One region of the Peribacillus sp. B65 genome, then DNA from elsewhere that is predicted to be linked to it. Evidence: riboswitches for the same ligand, from Rfam matches in the RefSeq annotation. Region 1 holds a riboswitch; the other holds the start of a gene.

Evidence for each region. Region 1 has a riboswitch for cobalamin ahead of ACSR9O_RS16295 (FecCD family ABC transporter permease). Riboswitches for the same ligand answer to the same signal wherever they lie in the genome.
Region 2: it holds a riboswitch for cobalamin, as region 1 does, so the genes downstream of both, ACSR9O_RS03385 (ribonucleoside-diphosphate reductase subunit alpha) here and ACSR9O_RS16295 (FecCD family ABC transporter permease) in region 1, are expected to answer to the same signal.

Annotation. Positions count from the first base shown of each region.
Region 1 is NZ_CP195840.1:3,323,275-3,331,241, reverse strand. Features, by position in the region: gene ACSR9O_RS16310 (phosphatase PAP2 family protein) at 1-645, shown strand, start outside; gene ACSR9O_RS16305 (L-cystine transporter) at 698-2,086, opposite strand; gene ACSR9O_RS16300 (GNAT family N-acetyltransferase) at 2,383-2,892, shown strand; cobalamin riboswitch at 3,001-3,189, shown strand; gene ACSR9O_RS16295 (FecCD family ABC transporter permease) at 3,381-4,460, shown strand; gene ACSR9O_RS16290 (heme ABC transporter ATP-binding protein) at 4,457-5,224, shown strand; gene ACSR9O_RS16285 (ABC transporter substrate-binding protein) at 5,252-6,241, shown strand; gene ACSR9O_RS16280 (VOC family protein) at 6,417-6,875, shown strand; gene ACSR9O_RS16275 (ATP-binding protein) at 7,060-7,967, shown strand, end outside.
Region 2 is NZ_CP195840.1:671,183-679,149, reverse strand. Features, by position in the region: gene ACSR9O_RS03410 (hypothetical protein) at 1-301, shown strand, start outside; gene ACSR9O_RS03405 (cold-shock protein) at 499-696, shown strand; gene ACSR9O_RS03400 (hypothetical protein) at 738-905, opposite strand; gene ACSR9O_RS03395 (flavodoxin domain-containing protein) at 1,022-1,441, opposite strand; gene ACSR9O_RS03390 (ribonucleotide-diphosphate reductase subunit beta) at 1,431-2,483, opposite strand; gene ACSR9O_RS03385 (ribonucleoside-diphosphate reductase subunit alpha) at 2,533-4,830, opposite strand; cobalamin riboswitch at 4,969-5,149, opposite strand; gene ACSR9O_RS03380 (manganese-dependent inorganic pyrophosphatase) at 5,442-6,371, shown strand; gene ACSR9O_RS03375 (hypothetical protein) at 6,466-6,612, opposite strand; gene ACSR9O_RS03370 (SulP family inorganic anion transporter) at 6,698-7,967, opposite strand, start outside.

The DNA of each region.
Region 1 (7,967 bases):
TCCTTACTATCCTTTCACCCGTTATATTATTTAATACTTTTGGTGATTACTAGTTCCATCTATTCAATCATCAACCAATCTTCAGGTCATGCTGTCGATGTTACGACTATAATAGATGGGGAGATTCCCTTTATTAAAGAATTTGTCGTTCCTTATTTACTTTGGTATCCGTATATTTATGGATTGCTGATTTACTACTGTTTTGTTGACCGAAAGCACTATTTCGTAGGATTAGGCAGTTTGATATCGGGGAAACTTTTCTGTTTTCTTGTATATTGCCTTTGGCAAACGACAGTTCCGCGTCCGGAAGTGGTGGGTAACGATATCTTTGCCCATTTAATGCGATTCGTCTATAGTCATGATCAACCTGTCAACTGTCTTCCCAGCATACATGTACTGACTACATTCATCATGATGATCGTTGCCCATAAGCGGAAAGAACAGCACAAATGGGAGTATGCCAGTGTCACTGCATTCGGAACACTGATCATCCTCTCGACGCTATTTACGAAACAGCATGCTGTATTGGATGTACTCGCAGGAATACTCCTTGCATGCGGGGTATATGCAGCTGTCCAGTATATGTTCCAAGCACTATCGGCTATTCAGGCCAATCATTACACAGCGAGGCAAATTAAAAAGTGACCATATGTAAAAAAGCATCGAACCTCCAATGGAAGTCCGATGCTTTTTTATTTTACATTTCAGCTTCGATTTTCAAAGATGATTCTTCACTGAACTGTTCCTTATCCAGGTCGCCCGTTATTTTACTAGTCAGAATACCGGAAGTCATGCTTCCGCTGACATTCACAGCCGTTCTTCCCATATCGATCAATGGCTCGACGGAAATCAGCAGACCGGCCAAGGCGATTGGCAAGTTCATTGCAGATAATACTAGGATGGCAGCGAATGTTGCTCCTCCGCCTACACCTGCAACCCCGAATGAGCTAATGGCCACGATGGCAATCAACATGGCTATAAAGGAAGGATCTAGCGGGTTGATCCCAACCGTTGGAGCGATCATGACCGCTAACATGGCCGGATAGATTCCGGCACAGCCGTTTTGACCGATCGACAAGCCGAAGGATCCGGCAAAGTTGGCAATACCTTCGGACACCCCTAGTTGTTTCTGTGTCTGGATGTTCAATGGCAGAGCTCCTGCACTTGTTCTTGAAGTGAAGGCAAATGATAATACCGGGAAAGCTTTTCTCAAATATACGATTGGATTCAATCCTGCAAGCATCAGCAATAACAGATGGATGAGGAACATGACAATCAGGGCGACATAAGAGGCACCGACGAATTTCCCCAATTTCAGGATTGCATCCAAATCGCTCGTAGCTACAGTCTTCGTCATGATCGCCAAGATCCCGTAAGGTGTTAAACGCAGGATCAATGTTACAACGCGCATGATGATGCTGTGCAATGTATCTACTATTTTAGCAAAAAATTCAGCATGTTCAGGCTGTTTCCTTTTGACCCCTAAATAGGCAATCCCAAGAAATGCAGCAAAAATTACAACGGAAATGGTTGATGTCGGACGTGCACCCGTTAAATCAAGGAACGGATTGGACGGAATCAACTCAAGGATTTGCTGAGGCATCGTTTTATCCTGAATCGTACCGTATGTTTCCGATATTTGATCCCCGCGGCTTAACTCCGCTTCCCCTTGCTCAATTTGAACGGCTTCCAAATTGAATACAGTTGCCGAGGTGATCCCGACAGCTGCTGCAATCGCAGTCGTTCCAAGCAGGATTCCGATGATCAGGACACTGATCTTTCCAATATTGCTAGTCAGTTTCAATCTTGTGAATGCGGATAAGATCGAAATGAAGACAAGCGGCATGACGATCATTTGCAGGAACTTGACATAGCCTGAACCTACGATGTTAAACCAATCGACCGATTTAACGATCGCTTCTGACTGAGGTTCATAGAAATACTGCAAAAGAAGTCCGAATACAATCCCTAAACCAAGTCCAGTAAAGACCCTTTTTGTAAAGGAAATATGCTTCTTATTCATGTAAAATAATACGCCTAAAAGAACGAGCATTATGGCAAGATTTAAAAACACATAACCAATCATATATATTCCTCCTAATTCCGATTAACCAAATGAGAATAATAAATATCTGATGCCTATGATACATCATCCGTTGATTTTTTACCAGAAGAAAATAATTTATTTTTGACTTTTCAAGTAATTCATGTATTTATCTTTATTCAGGAACTGAATTAGAGGGAACAATATGGTGCCTGGAACAAGTTGGGAATAAATCCTTCCATTATATATATATTATCAGGAAGGATAAGCACTTGGTTTTCTTGAATGATATAACAGGCCGCGTATGCTTAGCGTTTTTTTGAAAGGATGAAGAATAAGTGGATATATACATTAACAGGCTTAATGAACAGGCTGCACAAGAGTTATTTGCATTTGAATGCAATAATAGAAGGTTTTTCGAGCAAACGGTCCCAGGCCGGGGAGATGATTATTATAGCTTTGGATCGTTTGGAATCAGGCATAAGGAATTATTAAAAGAACAAGAAGATGCTATCTCTTCTTTTTATTTGATTAAGGATGGTTCAGGCATAATCGTCGGCAGGATTAATCTATTGGATATCGACCCCGTTAATGGTACGGCTCATGTCGGTTATAGAATCGGTGAAGCGTTTACGCAAAAAGGGTTTGCGAATGAAGCTCTAAAGCTTTTGGTTAATCTGGCGCCGGAATTGAATGTGACTCAAATACATGCCAAAACTACAAGCGACAATATCGCTTCCCAAAAGGTTTTAGTGAAAAACGGTTTTGAACGGATTTCGATTGATGAGGAGTTTAGTGTGGATACGGGTCAAAAGCTAACATTCTACCATTATAGAAAGAACCTTTAAATCCATTTTCTTCTATATAATAGACCGCATCCCATTTTTTTAATTGTGAAAAGATTGGGAGTATACTATACTAACGTTGTATTTAATTGTTTGGAAAATTTTGCGAAGTTCATATATTTGCCGCTGGGTGCCTTTGTGTGAACAAAGGGTAACAGGGAATCGGGTGCAAATCCCGAGTGGTCGCGCCACTGTAACCAAGGAGTTTTCTTTCAGGATGTCACTTGACCGTCAGTCAGGGAAGACGAAAGGAAATGTTGATATGGAAGCCAGGAGACCTACCTAGTGAGCATCACCAATTTTTCCTTCGCTGAGAGGAGAGGTGTTCGAGAGTAAGAAAAGGCGGACTTAGGTCCTTCCGTATTTTTGGGCCTATACTCGTAACTCCATTCTTTGTTAAAAGGATTGGGGTTTTTTTGTGTTTTTTTTGAAGGAGGATTTCATCATTGGAAGAGTCATTGATTAGAAGCTCATTGAAAGAGAGAGGGGATGTGCTTGAAGAACCTCATTTTGAGAGAAATGCCAAGCGCAGGTTTCGTTTTCTGCTGTTTTTCTTGCTGTGCATCCTTTTATTATCAGTTACATTCGCTGTTACCCTTGGGCCAGTTAAGATGTCAGCAATAACGGTTTGGAAGATCGCCTTAGGGCATCTGCCTTTTATCGGTGGTTTTCTGGAGGTGAATTGGAGTATCGCACAAGAGCGGATCATTTGGGATATCCGCCTGCCCCGTGTATTGCTCGGTGCGGTGGTAGGTGCGGGATTATCCGTAGTGGGTGTCGTCATCCAGGCCTTGGTGCGCAATTCACTCGCAGATCCGTATATTCTGGGCATTTCATCTGGTTCCTCTGTTGCTGCAACCCTTGTCATTCTTTTTGGGGCGCTTCCTATATTCGGTCAATATGCGTTATCATTCGGTGCCTTCCTGGGGGCCATGGCTGCGATGCTTTCCGTGTATTTATTGGCTCAAGTGGGAGGGAGAATTCAAACGACAAGGCTGTTATTGGCGGGTGTAGCCATTTCGATGATCATGTCTGCCGTCACTAATTTCATTGTCACTCTTGCACCAAAAGATTCCGGCATCCGTGAAGCGATGTTTTGGATGATGGGCAGCTTAGCGGGGGCAAAATGGGACTACATACCGATTCCAGCGGTTGTGGTGCTTGTGGTTTCCTTGTTCCTTATCGTACAATCCCGCTCCCTCAATATCTTATTGATGGGCGAAGAAGTAGCCGCGACGCTCGGAGTCAATATGGAAGCCTTCCGTAAAGTTCTGATCATCATTACATCCCTTGTTACGGGAACAGTTGTGGCTGTAAGCGGTTCGATTGGGTTCATCGGTCTGGTCGTACCGCATTTAGCCCGGCTATTGGTCGGGACAGACCATAAACGTGTTCTTTCATGCAGCATATTGATTGGCATGATCCTCGTCATTTGGTCAGATGTTTGTGCCCGGCTGGTCCTGGCACCTCAAGAACTTCCGATTGGGGTTGTCACCGCACTTTGCGGAGGACCATTCTTCATTTGGCTTTTGCGGCGAAGTTCATATTCATTTGGAGGTGGGGGCAAGTGAGATTAGTTATTGAAGAAGTATCCTATTCAATTCTGGACACTCCTATCATTGAGGATATATCACTGCAAATAAAAACTGGGCAGTTCGTTGGGCTGATCGGTCCGAATGGGAGTGGGAAATCCACTTTATTAAAAAATGCTTCTCGGATCTTGAAGCCTCATACGGGAGCTGTTCACCTGGACGGCCGTGACCTTTACCGGCTTTCACAGAAACAAACAGCCAGGGAAATGGCGGTTGTCAGTCAGGAAACATCCCTGACCTTCGACTTTAGTGTACAAGAGATGGTTTGGATGGGACGGCATCCTCATAAGCGGTTATTTCAGGGAGATACGGAGAAAGATAGAGGAATCGTCAATCAAGCATTAGCTCGCGTTGAAATGAGTGGATTTGAAGACAGGAGTTTCATGAGCTTGTCGGGTGGTGAGAAACAACGTGTCCTCATAGCCCGTGCCCTTGCCCAGGAAGCGAATATCATCATCCTGGATGAACCAACGAATCATTTAGACATCAGGCATCAGCTCCAATTGCTGGACCTTGTAAAAAAGCTGGACGTTACCGTCTTGACGGCTCTGCATGATATAAACTTGGCAGCCATGTATTGTGATCATATATATGTCATCCAAAATGGCAAAGTGATCACATCCGGAACACCAGAAGCTGTATTGACGACAAAAATGATAAGGAAGGTGTTCGGGGTGGAAACGGAAATCGGCATACACCCCATCACGCAAAAGACGCATATCACCTTTTTAGCACATATATAAAAAAAAAATGGATATGAGGGAAAGTATATGACTGTTTACCGAAAGATTTTGTTAAGCATCATTTTTTTGGCAATGATGATATTGGGCGCTTGCAATAACTCCGAGGAAGCTTCAAAGGACGGAGGCAAACAGAGCGAAAAAGGTGGAAAAGAAAAAGTGGTCATCACTAATCTGGATCATGAATTCACCTATGCAGAGGCACCAAAACGTGCGGTTTCGCTAAACCAGCATGCGACGGAAATCATGCTTGCATTGGGGTTGCAGGATTCAATGGCAGGTACGGCTTATTTGGATGACGAAATTTTGCCAAAGTATAAAGATGCCTATGAAACAGTGCCTGTGCTTTCCAAGGAATACCCATCAAAAGAAGTTTTCTTTGAAGCTGAGCCGGATTTTGCATATGCAGGCTGGAAAAGCGCCTTTACGGAACAAACGTTAGGAACCGTCCAAGAGCTAAAAGAAGCCGGAATCAATACATATATCCAAGAGTCTTCCAATATGTCAACACCGACAATAGAAGATGTGTATAAAGATATTGAGAATATTGGACGCATCTTTCATGTAGAAGAAAAAGCAGCGGAAGTCATCAAAGAGATGCAACGGGAAATAAAAGAAACTACAGCAAAAATCGAAAGTGCAGGCAAGCCCAAAAACGTTTTCGTATATGACAGCGGTGAAGAAGTACCGAGAACGGCAGCGAAAAATAATTACATGACAGGAATCATTTCCATGGCTGGCGGCCAGAACATTTTTGGTGATACGGAAGGGGGGTGGCCTGAGGTCAGTTGGGAAGAAGTCGTCGATCGGAATCCGGATGTCATTGCCATCATTGATTACGGAGATATCCCCATAAAGCATAAAGAAGCATTCTTATTAAATAAAAGTGAACTGGCGGATGTACCGGCCATTCGAAATAAAGCAATCATCGTGCTTCCTCTTTCAGCGGGCGCGGAAGGGATTCGTGCACCACTAGCCTTACGGACAGTAGCGGAAGGACTCTATCCCGAGAAGTTTTGAACCGACCAAGCGGATGCTGAACAAATGACCCGAATAATTGACACGAATGAGACGTGTCCTTGTTCGGGTTTTACTATATCCAATTAGAAGGATAATAGGATCGGTTTCTTGAATTATTTTGTTTGGCAGATCATAATTCGTAAAAATGAAAGTTATAGGAGAAGGAGAATCTAATATGATAGAAGGTTTATATGAAGCCCATTTACCAGTCAAGAACCTGGAGATCTCTATGGATTTTTATAAGAAAATAGGCTTGAAACTAGCTTGGAGGGATGAAGATACTGCCTTCTTTTGGATCGAGGAAAACAAAAGCTGGGTCGGCTTATGGGAAGGGAAGGAATATCAAACTCCATACCACCCTTCACTAAGGCATATCGCCTTTCGGGTAACTTATGATAATATGAAAAATGCATTAACTTGGCTCAAATCCTTGCAAATTGAAGTCGTCCCTTTTGGAAAAAGGACAACCATTGAACCTTTTGTGCGTCCGAACCAAGGAAATGCTTCCGTCTATTTCAATGATCCCGATGGAAATAGTCTGGAACTTATGTGTTCGATAAAAGTCCCTGATTCATATAAGCATATTACCGAAAAACTATCACTTGAAGAATGGGAAGAACTATTAACCAGGTGAACTTTGTAAAGGGAAAATTTCCCTCCTAGTCACAACCATAATATAACTAAACTGTTTTGTTACTTAGGATTTTGCAAATTTTATTCAAGTCCATTTGATTAGAAACAAATCATTGTTTTGTTTGGAAGTTGAGAAATATACTATACGAGTATGAGCAATCAATACGGAAAGGCTTGGCATGTGGATGTTTAAAATTAGAGTGAACCTATTAACTCAAATGACATTACTTATCATATTCGTTGTTTTTATCAGTACCTTACTTGTGAGCATCCTATTCTCTACACTGCTGGAAGACATCGTCGAAAACCATATGGGTAAGCAAGCAATGACGGTGGCCAAATTAGCGGCTCAAAATCCAACGATCATCCAGGGATTTAACGATGAACAGCCCTCAGAGGTGATTCAACCCGTATCAGAAATGATTCGTCAAACAACAGGTGCAGATTATGTAACCATTGCAGACCATAAAGGACTTCGATACTCTCATCCTAATCCAGAATATATTGGGAAGCCTACGGCTACTAGTAATGATGCAGTACTAAATGAACACAAATCTATTATTTATCAAGGAAATGGGATATCGGGGCCAGCGATTAAAGCTAAGGCTCCTATCTGGAATGATAAAGGGGAAGTTATCGGTGTTTCATCTGTAGGATTTTTGGTAGAGAATGTGCAAGATCAAATATCCAATTATAAAATGAAGATTATTCATTTGTCACTTATCCCGATCAGTGTAGGAATCTTATGGGCAATATTTATAGCGCGACGCTTAAAAAAGCTTATTTTAGGTCTGGAGCCTGAGGAAATTTCTTTTCTTTTTCAGGAAAGGGAAGCGACACTTGATGCCATCCGATATGCTACCGTTACGATTAACATTGAAAAACAGGTTACTTCCATGAATAAAAGAGCACGTGAATTGTTTCATGATCATCAGCTTATGGTGGGAAAGAGAGTTGTAAATGGGCATTTAGAAAAACTCATCAAAATGGTAATCAGCACAAAAGAGGGGCAGTTCAATCGTAAGTTACTTTTAGGCCAACAGCTATACATTTTGGATTTATCCCCAATCCTAAATCATAATGACGTCAGGGG
Region 2 (7,967 bases), 2.7 Mb from region 1:
CCGTAAAGGGTTTATCAATATACGTGACTATGATGAAGCGGATTTGAAAGAATTGATTCAAAAAAGCGTGGATTACCTATCAAAACCTCCGGTAGAATTCGAAGAAGAGGAAAACGAGTTCGCTAGGTTGGAAGGGGCATGGATTGGCCCTGAAAAGCAAGAGCTTACACTTGAAAGGGAAGACCTGCTTTGGAATGTTTATTCAGGGTCGAATCTTGAGGAATGTTTCGAGAGTCCGATAGAGGCGGAGCGTTACTTATTGGACGAAGGCTTCCGACAAAGCAAGAAGAGAAATATGTAGAATTTTAGGATAATTTGTCGGTTGATTTACTGCGATAATCTTGTTTTTTTAGGATTTCCCATGATATAATATGAGTAATTATTTTTGTTCGGAAAAGTTTGATAGAAGGATTTACTGTAATAGGATTCCTCTTGAAACATTATCCAGAACCAAAAATAGTAATAAAATGGATTTTTCCAAACACAGGAGGAACTATCATGGTACAAGGTAAAGTAAAATGGTTTAACGCAGAAAAAGGTTTCGGTTTCATCGAAGTTGAAGGCCAAGACGATGTATTCGTTCATTTCTCAGCTATCCAAGGAGAAGGCTTCAAAACGCTTGAAGAAGGCCAAGAAGTTTCTTTCGAAATCGAGCAAGGCGCTCGTGGACCACAAGCAGCTAACGTTCAAAAATAATTGAACGCATATAAAAAAAAGACTCCGATTTTGGAGTCTTTTTATTTTTCTTTTATTTCGGCGATTTCCTTTAATGCTTTGTCCAATTTTTCTTCGATCCGTTTAGAACGATTAAAATGCCCTGACAGGAAAAAGACGATGAATATAACGAATACTACAAGCACTAGCATAAAAATGATAGGAAGGAACTGTGTTATATTTTCAGTCATTGGATATTATCTCCTTTTTTCTTCCATTATACTCCATGCTTACGGCTGCTATGATAGAGGGAGCCAAGTTTTTAAACACTGAAAGGGGATATGCGAGCATGCATATCCCCTTTCAGTCAGTTCTGGAATAGCGAGGCGAACTTTTGAAGTCTGGGCAAGTCTGATTCTTGATACATCTGTTCTATCTTCAATGTCACCAATAACTTGCTCTTGGCAAATAACATGTCCCGGAAATGATCGACCGCCCCACAAAAATGATTATAGTTGGTTTCACCAGTGCCGAAGACTCCCGTTTTCAGATGAGCAATAGGCAACTGTTCCAGTTCTTTATAAAGGGCTGCTGATTTAGCGGGAAGCTCCCCATTGCCCCATGTATAGGTGCCGACGATCAATGCATCGTAATCTGGCAATGTACGTGAATCGAATTCATTCATTCGATATAGTCCAGCTTCAGGTAAAAGGGAAGCGAGGGCTTCAGCAAGCGCTTTTGTATTGCCGCCGGCAGAATGATAGACAATGGCAACTTTACAGCTCATCGAACCCATTGCTGGCATTTACTTGACTGTATGTCCTTGACTTCTGTTCGAAGAAATCGGTTTTGGTAAGTCCGATGGATTCATCATCGAACGTTTTGATCCATGGCATCGGGTTCTCGCCATACTCTTTATACAAATTTTCAAGGCCTAGCATACGTAACCGTTTGTTGGCGATATATTCGATGTACTCATTGAATTCTTCCAAATCAAGATCGGCTTTGGTTTGGATATCTTCGAGCATATATTCAGACCATTCCTTTTCGAGTTCGACTGCTTTTTCAATCGTTGTATAGATGAACTTCGTGTTTTCTTCATTATTTAACTCAGGATATTCATACATCAAGATTTGAATGAGCATTCCAATGAAATCGAAATGTACCATTTCATCGCGATGAATATAGGATATCATCGTAGCCGATCCGGTCATTAGATTTTGCCGTCCTAAATTATAATAAAAGGCGAAAGCCAGATAGAAATAAATTCCTTCAAGGTTCGTTGAATGGATCAGTGCCTCGAATAAATGCTGTGGGCTGGGATCGTCCACGAACGTTTGATAAGCATCAACGATCGGTTGGTTACGCTTAATCACTTCAGGATGTTCTTTGATGCGGTCGAAAAGCTGTTTTTGCTTGCCTACCGGAATCAAGGAAGCAAGGATATAGGAATAAGATTCATTATGGATCGATTCCTGCTGGGCCATGTTGGCCAGGATAGCTTTTGCCGCCGGATCTTTGATGTACCGAAGGATTTCTACTAATGTGGGCGTTTGAAGACTGTCCATTCCAGCGATCATCGTAAGGATATCGAGAAATGCATCCTGGATATCTTCATCCAATTCGCCCCACTGCTTTTTATCCTGAATCATGTTCACGCTCGAAGGCTTCCAAAAGTTATTGATGAGCTGTGTATAGGTATCATAGAATTTTTCATACTGAATATCGTTCCAAAGGAGGAAGCCTGAAGCTTCTCCTTTGAAAACACCGGTTGCCTTGGTTGGATGCGTCGGTTCGAGCATCCGAATTTTTTTGATATGATTGGTCATTCGTGAAAACTCCTTTAAGAATAGATTACTGGGTCATGATTGATTGTCGTTAACTTGAACAGCTTTCGCAGGCATTGTCATATTCGGAAGAAGTCGAACGAACATAATACGTTGATTTCAACCCGCTTTCCCATGCCGTTAAATGTATATCCAACAGGACCTTCGCTTTGATTGTATTGTGTACATACAGATTAAAGCTGATTGCTTGGTCAATATGGCGTTGTCGGGCTGCATTTTGCCTGATGCTTTCCAGTTGGTCCAAATTGAATCGCGTCTTTTTATAATATTCATACGTATTTGGCGTCAAGCCTGGTGCGGTCACCTTGAATTTGAAGTTTTTCTTTTCTTCGTAAAATTCAATTTCATACAAAGGGTCGATGCCATCCGTGGAATTACCGATTTTGGCTGTCGATGAATTGGGGGCAATCGCCATTAAATATCCATTACGGGTTCCGTGTTCCTGTACGTCTGCTTTTAAATCCATCCATTTTTGATCTGTATAGTCACGCAGTTCGAAATAGTCCCCTGTATGCCAATCAGATCCTTCAAAATATGGGTATGATCCTTTTTCCTTGGCCAATTCGTTGGATGCCTTGATTGTTAAGTAAGCGATCTTTTCGTATAAAGCATCGGCATATTGAACAGCCTCATCGGATTCCCAATAAATATTCTGTGTGGCAAGTAAATGATGCCATCCAAACGTTCCTAAACCAATTGCCCGGTAACGTTTGTTCGAGATGGATGCTTGTTTGACAGGAAGATTATTCACATCAATGACATTGTCCAGCATACGGATCTGAATGGGAATCAATCTTTCCAAAACATCGCTGCCCACCGCCCGTGGCAAGTTAATGGATGAAAGGTTGCAGACAACGAAATCGCCGCTTTTACGAACCACAACAACATCTCCATCTTCTGTTTCATATTCATCCGTGATAGTCGAAGGGCTTAGGTTTTGGGCAATCTCCGTACAAAGGTTGGAACAATAAATCATACCTTTATGTTTATTGGGATTCTTCCGATTCACTTCATCGCGGTAGAACATATACGGTACGCCTTCTTCTAATTGAGAAATCATGATGCTTTTCATGATGTCCATCGCATTGATTTTTTCAAAGCTGTAGTTTGGAAGCGTGCCATTTTCTGCGGCCTCGACAGCAAGTGCATAATGTTTCCTGAAGCTTCCTTCGCCTTTCTTCTCGTCATAAAGATCTTCAAGTGAAAATCCAAGGGTTTGCTTGACGGTATGCGGATCGAAAAGATACCATTCTTTTCTGTCGCGTACAGCCTCCATGAATAAATCCGGTATGCAAACGCCTGTAAAAATATCATGGGCTTTTAATCTGTCATCCCCGTTTTGTGTCTTCAAATCGAGGAAGCTCATGATATCTTTATGCCAGGCATCCAAGTAAATCGCGATGGCGCCTTTACGTTGACCCAATTGATCAACACTTACAGCTGTCTGGTTGAATAGTCTAATCCAGGGCGTCGTGCCGGAACTATTTCCAGAGAAACCCCGGATATCAGAACCAAGCGAGCGAACCTTACCAACGTAAAGGCCGACACCGCCGCCGAATTTAGATACTTTTGCTGCATCGTAGTTTGATAGATAGATGCCATCAATGGAATCTTCAATCGCGTCGATAAAGCAAGAGCTTAACTGTCCATGTGTTTTCCCAGCATTGGAGAGTGTAGGAGTCGCAACGGTCATATAAAGGTTGGACATGGCCCAGTATGCTTCTTTTATAAGTTGCAGGCGGTGCTCCGTTTTTTCCATTCGCATGATTTCCATCGCGATGATCATGAAACGTTCTTGCGGCAGTTCGTAGACCTTGTCCTTTTTTGGGCGGGCCAGATAGCGGTCGTTCAATAAGTAGATGCCTATGTATGAGAATAATTTATCTTTTTCCGGGTCGATCACCGAGCCCAATTCCTCAATTTCCGCTTTTGTATATGAAGATAGCAGTTCTGGCTTGTAAATTGGATAACGCTGACCTTCCGAAAGCTGGGAGAGTTCTGTGATCAGCTCATAGAATGGGCCATAACTCTTGCCTGCATAACCTCGATTGGCTTGTGCATCCCTATACATTGTATTCAACAGTTCTGCTGCAGCAACGAATGTCCAATCCGGAGCATCGATATCCACACCCTCAAGAGCGAGTTGAATCAGTTTTTTTGATGCCTGTTCTTCGGTTGAGTCACTTTTGCGATCAAGCCATTTTGTAAAACGCTTTTTGAACTTTTCCATATCGAGACGGCCTTCGAATTCCTTCGATAACATCTCAAGCTGGATGGATTTCTTTTCTGTTTCATTTTCACTTATGGTAGAGTTATATGTTTGAGTCATTAATAATCCTCCTTGTTAACTTCCGCTAAAATAAAAAAACCGCCCAAAGAATTGAGCGGATCAAACGATAGAATAAAAGAGCCATGAAAAAATAGCCGTTATACTATCGTTTCATCATCTCAATCCCCGAAGAATAAGAAACGTGAAAAATTCAAGGCAGGTCTCCTGACTCATGATCATCCTACTTTGAGTCCTTCCCGTATAGAGAGCTATACAGTGGGTTTCTCATTTCGTCACATTTACAGTTGCGGGGACAGTTCCGGGTTTACACCGGATTCCCTTTTCAGCCATCACTGGCACCTTGGATTATAAAAATTCTATATATAGTTATTGGTATAGATTATGTAATCAATATCTAGTATTTCTGCTTATATTATCGTAAGCCATATACGATGATAATTCAACTAATATATTTGAAAAAAACCAACCCTTATCTATTGACAAAGTGATGGCAGAGGGTGAAGGAATGAAAGATTTTATTGGGGAATGGATAATTCAAGCGCTGATTTTACGGGATTTTGTGTTAAAATAAAGTGTCTAGTAAAGGTGGCTCTCCCTTATTGCGGTGAGGGGATTCGCGGAAAAATATTTATGAAAAAGGGGATAAAATCTTGGAAAAAGTATTAGTTTTTGGACATAAAAACCCGGATACAGACACAATCTGTTCAGCAATCGCTTATGCAGATCTGAAAAAGCAGTTAGGTATCAACGCTGAACCAGTTCGTCTGGGTGAAGTGAATGGTGAAACTCAATATGCATTGGACCAATTCAAATTCGATGCTCCCCGTCTTGTGGAAAAAGTTGCAGGGGAAGCTGATGGCGTAATCTTGGTCGATCATAACGAACGCCAGCAAAGTGCTGAAGATATTGACCAAGTCCGTGTGTTGGAAGTTATTGACCACCACCGTATCGCTAACTTCGAAACGAGCGATCCTTTATATTACCGTGCGGAACCAGTTGGCTGTACGGCAACCATTTTAAATAAAATTTATAAAGAAAACGGCATTGAAGTTCCTAAAGCAATCGCAGGTCTTATGCTGTCTGCCATCATTTCCGATTCTTTATTGTTCAAATCACCTACATGCACGGAGCAAGACGTTGCAGCAGCTATGGAATTGGCTGCCATTGCGGGAGTCGACGCTGAAACATATGGCTTGGAAATGTTGAAGGCGGGAGCTGACTTGAGCGACAAAACGATCGCCCAGCTCATCACACTTGATGCAAAGGAATTTTCCATGGGATTGGCTAAAGTGGAGATTGCACAAGTAAATGCTGTGGATCCAAACGAAGTCCTTGCTAAGCAAGCTGAATTGGAAGCGGCGATTGAAGCGGTAATCGCTGTCAAGGAATTGGACTTATTCCTATTCGTCGTAACGGATATCTTGACTAATGATTCTGTTGCCTTGGCTCTTGGCAAAGCGGCTTATGCAGTGGAAAAAGCATACGACGTTTCATTAAACAACAACATCGCCGTCTTAGAAGGCGTTGTATCGCGTAAAAAACAAATCGTGCCGGTCTTAACGGACGTATTCAGTAAGTAATAAAGGAAAAGGGATGCTCATTATTTGAGCATCCTTTTACTGTACATGCAAAAAAAGACTCAACCATCCATTAAGGATGTTTGAGTCTTTTTTCTTAATTCAAGGCTTCCTTTTCTTTTTCATAGGCGATGACAATCAATTCTTTATTGGCTTCCTCGCCTAGTTTGCTTTCAAAGCTTTTCAGTTCATTCAATAAATCCGGTGACAGATTTGCTGCTGTATAATCCTGCTCGGGTGTCATGCTTTTCGCTCCTTTCAAAAGGAAATGATTCATATTATCTATTTTGTCGGTTTGAAAAGTTTCTATTCAGCAGAATGTTACTTCTTCAAGATATTTTACTTTCTGAGGTGGCGAGTTTTTCAAGCAATGACGAACTTTCTTCATCGAGCCCTTGGACTTGGACAGGTATTCCCAGAAGCTGATATTTAAGGATAACCGTATCAACAGCACCGACTGCTGAAGCATCCCAGATCTTGGAATGGGAGAAGTCGATGACGATTGCATCGGCTTTTTCCTTGAAGTCAAACTTCGAAACAAAGTCCTGGACAGAAGCAAAAAATATTTGTCCGCTGATACGATAAGTGATTTTCTTAGCCTGGATATCTTCCTTTTTCTCTGCTGCCACTTTAGAAATTTTAGCCGAGAAGAAAATCATGCTCAAAAGCACTCCGGCAAATACCCCTTTTGATAAGTCATGTGTATAAAGAACAATGAGGACCGTCACGATCATCACGGCTGCATCCGACTTAGGAGCTTTAGTGAGCCTCTTTAGGGAAGACCAGTCAAATGTCCCGATTGAAACCATGATCATGACTGCGACAAGTGCAGCCATCGGTATTTTAATAAGGACATCATTCAATACCACGATTAATACCATAAGGAATGCTCCCGCTACAAATGTCGAGAGCCGGCCCCTTCCACCTGATTTAATGTTGATACCGGATTGGCCAATCATCGCACATCCTGCCATGCCTCCAAAACATCCGGCGATTATATTCGAAATCCCCTGGCCCTTGGCTTCCCTATTTTTATTACTGTCCGTGTCAGTCATCTCATCGACAATTTGAGCTGTCAATAACGATTCAAGCAGCCCAACAAATGCAAGGGCAATGGAATAAGGGAAAATGATTGCCAAAGTTTCGAAGGTCAAAGGGATGTCTGGAAGCATGAACATCGGGAGCGCTTCGGTCAATTGCCCCATATCCCCAACCGTCCGCACCGTAGCCCCTGTGGTAACTGCAACGACCGTCATGAATATGATGGCGACAAGTGGTGAAGGTATGACTTTCGTGATCAGCGGAAAAAGATAAATGATTGCTAATGAAACGGCTGTCATGACATACATGATCCACGTTTCGCCTATGAAATGGGTAAGCTGTGCCGTGAAAATCAAGATGGCTAAAGAATTCACAAAACCAGTCATGACCGGTTTCGGGATGAACTTCATTAATTTCCCGATTTTTAAGACCCCTAGTAAAATTTGCAGCAAACCAGTCAATATTGTTGCAGCAAGTAAATAGTTCAAGCCATGATCTTTAACAAGGTCGACCATGACGAGTGCCATTGCGCCAGTGGCAGCCGATATCATTCCCGGC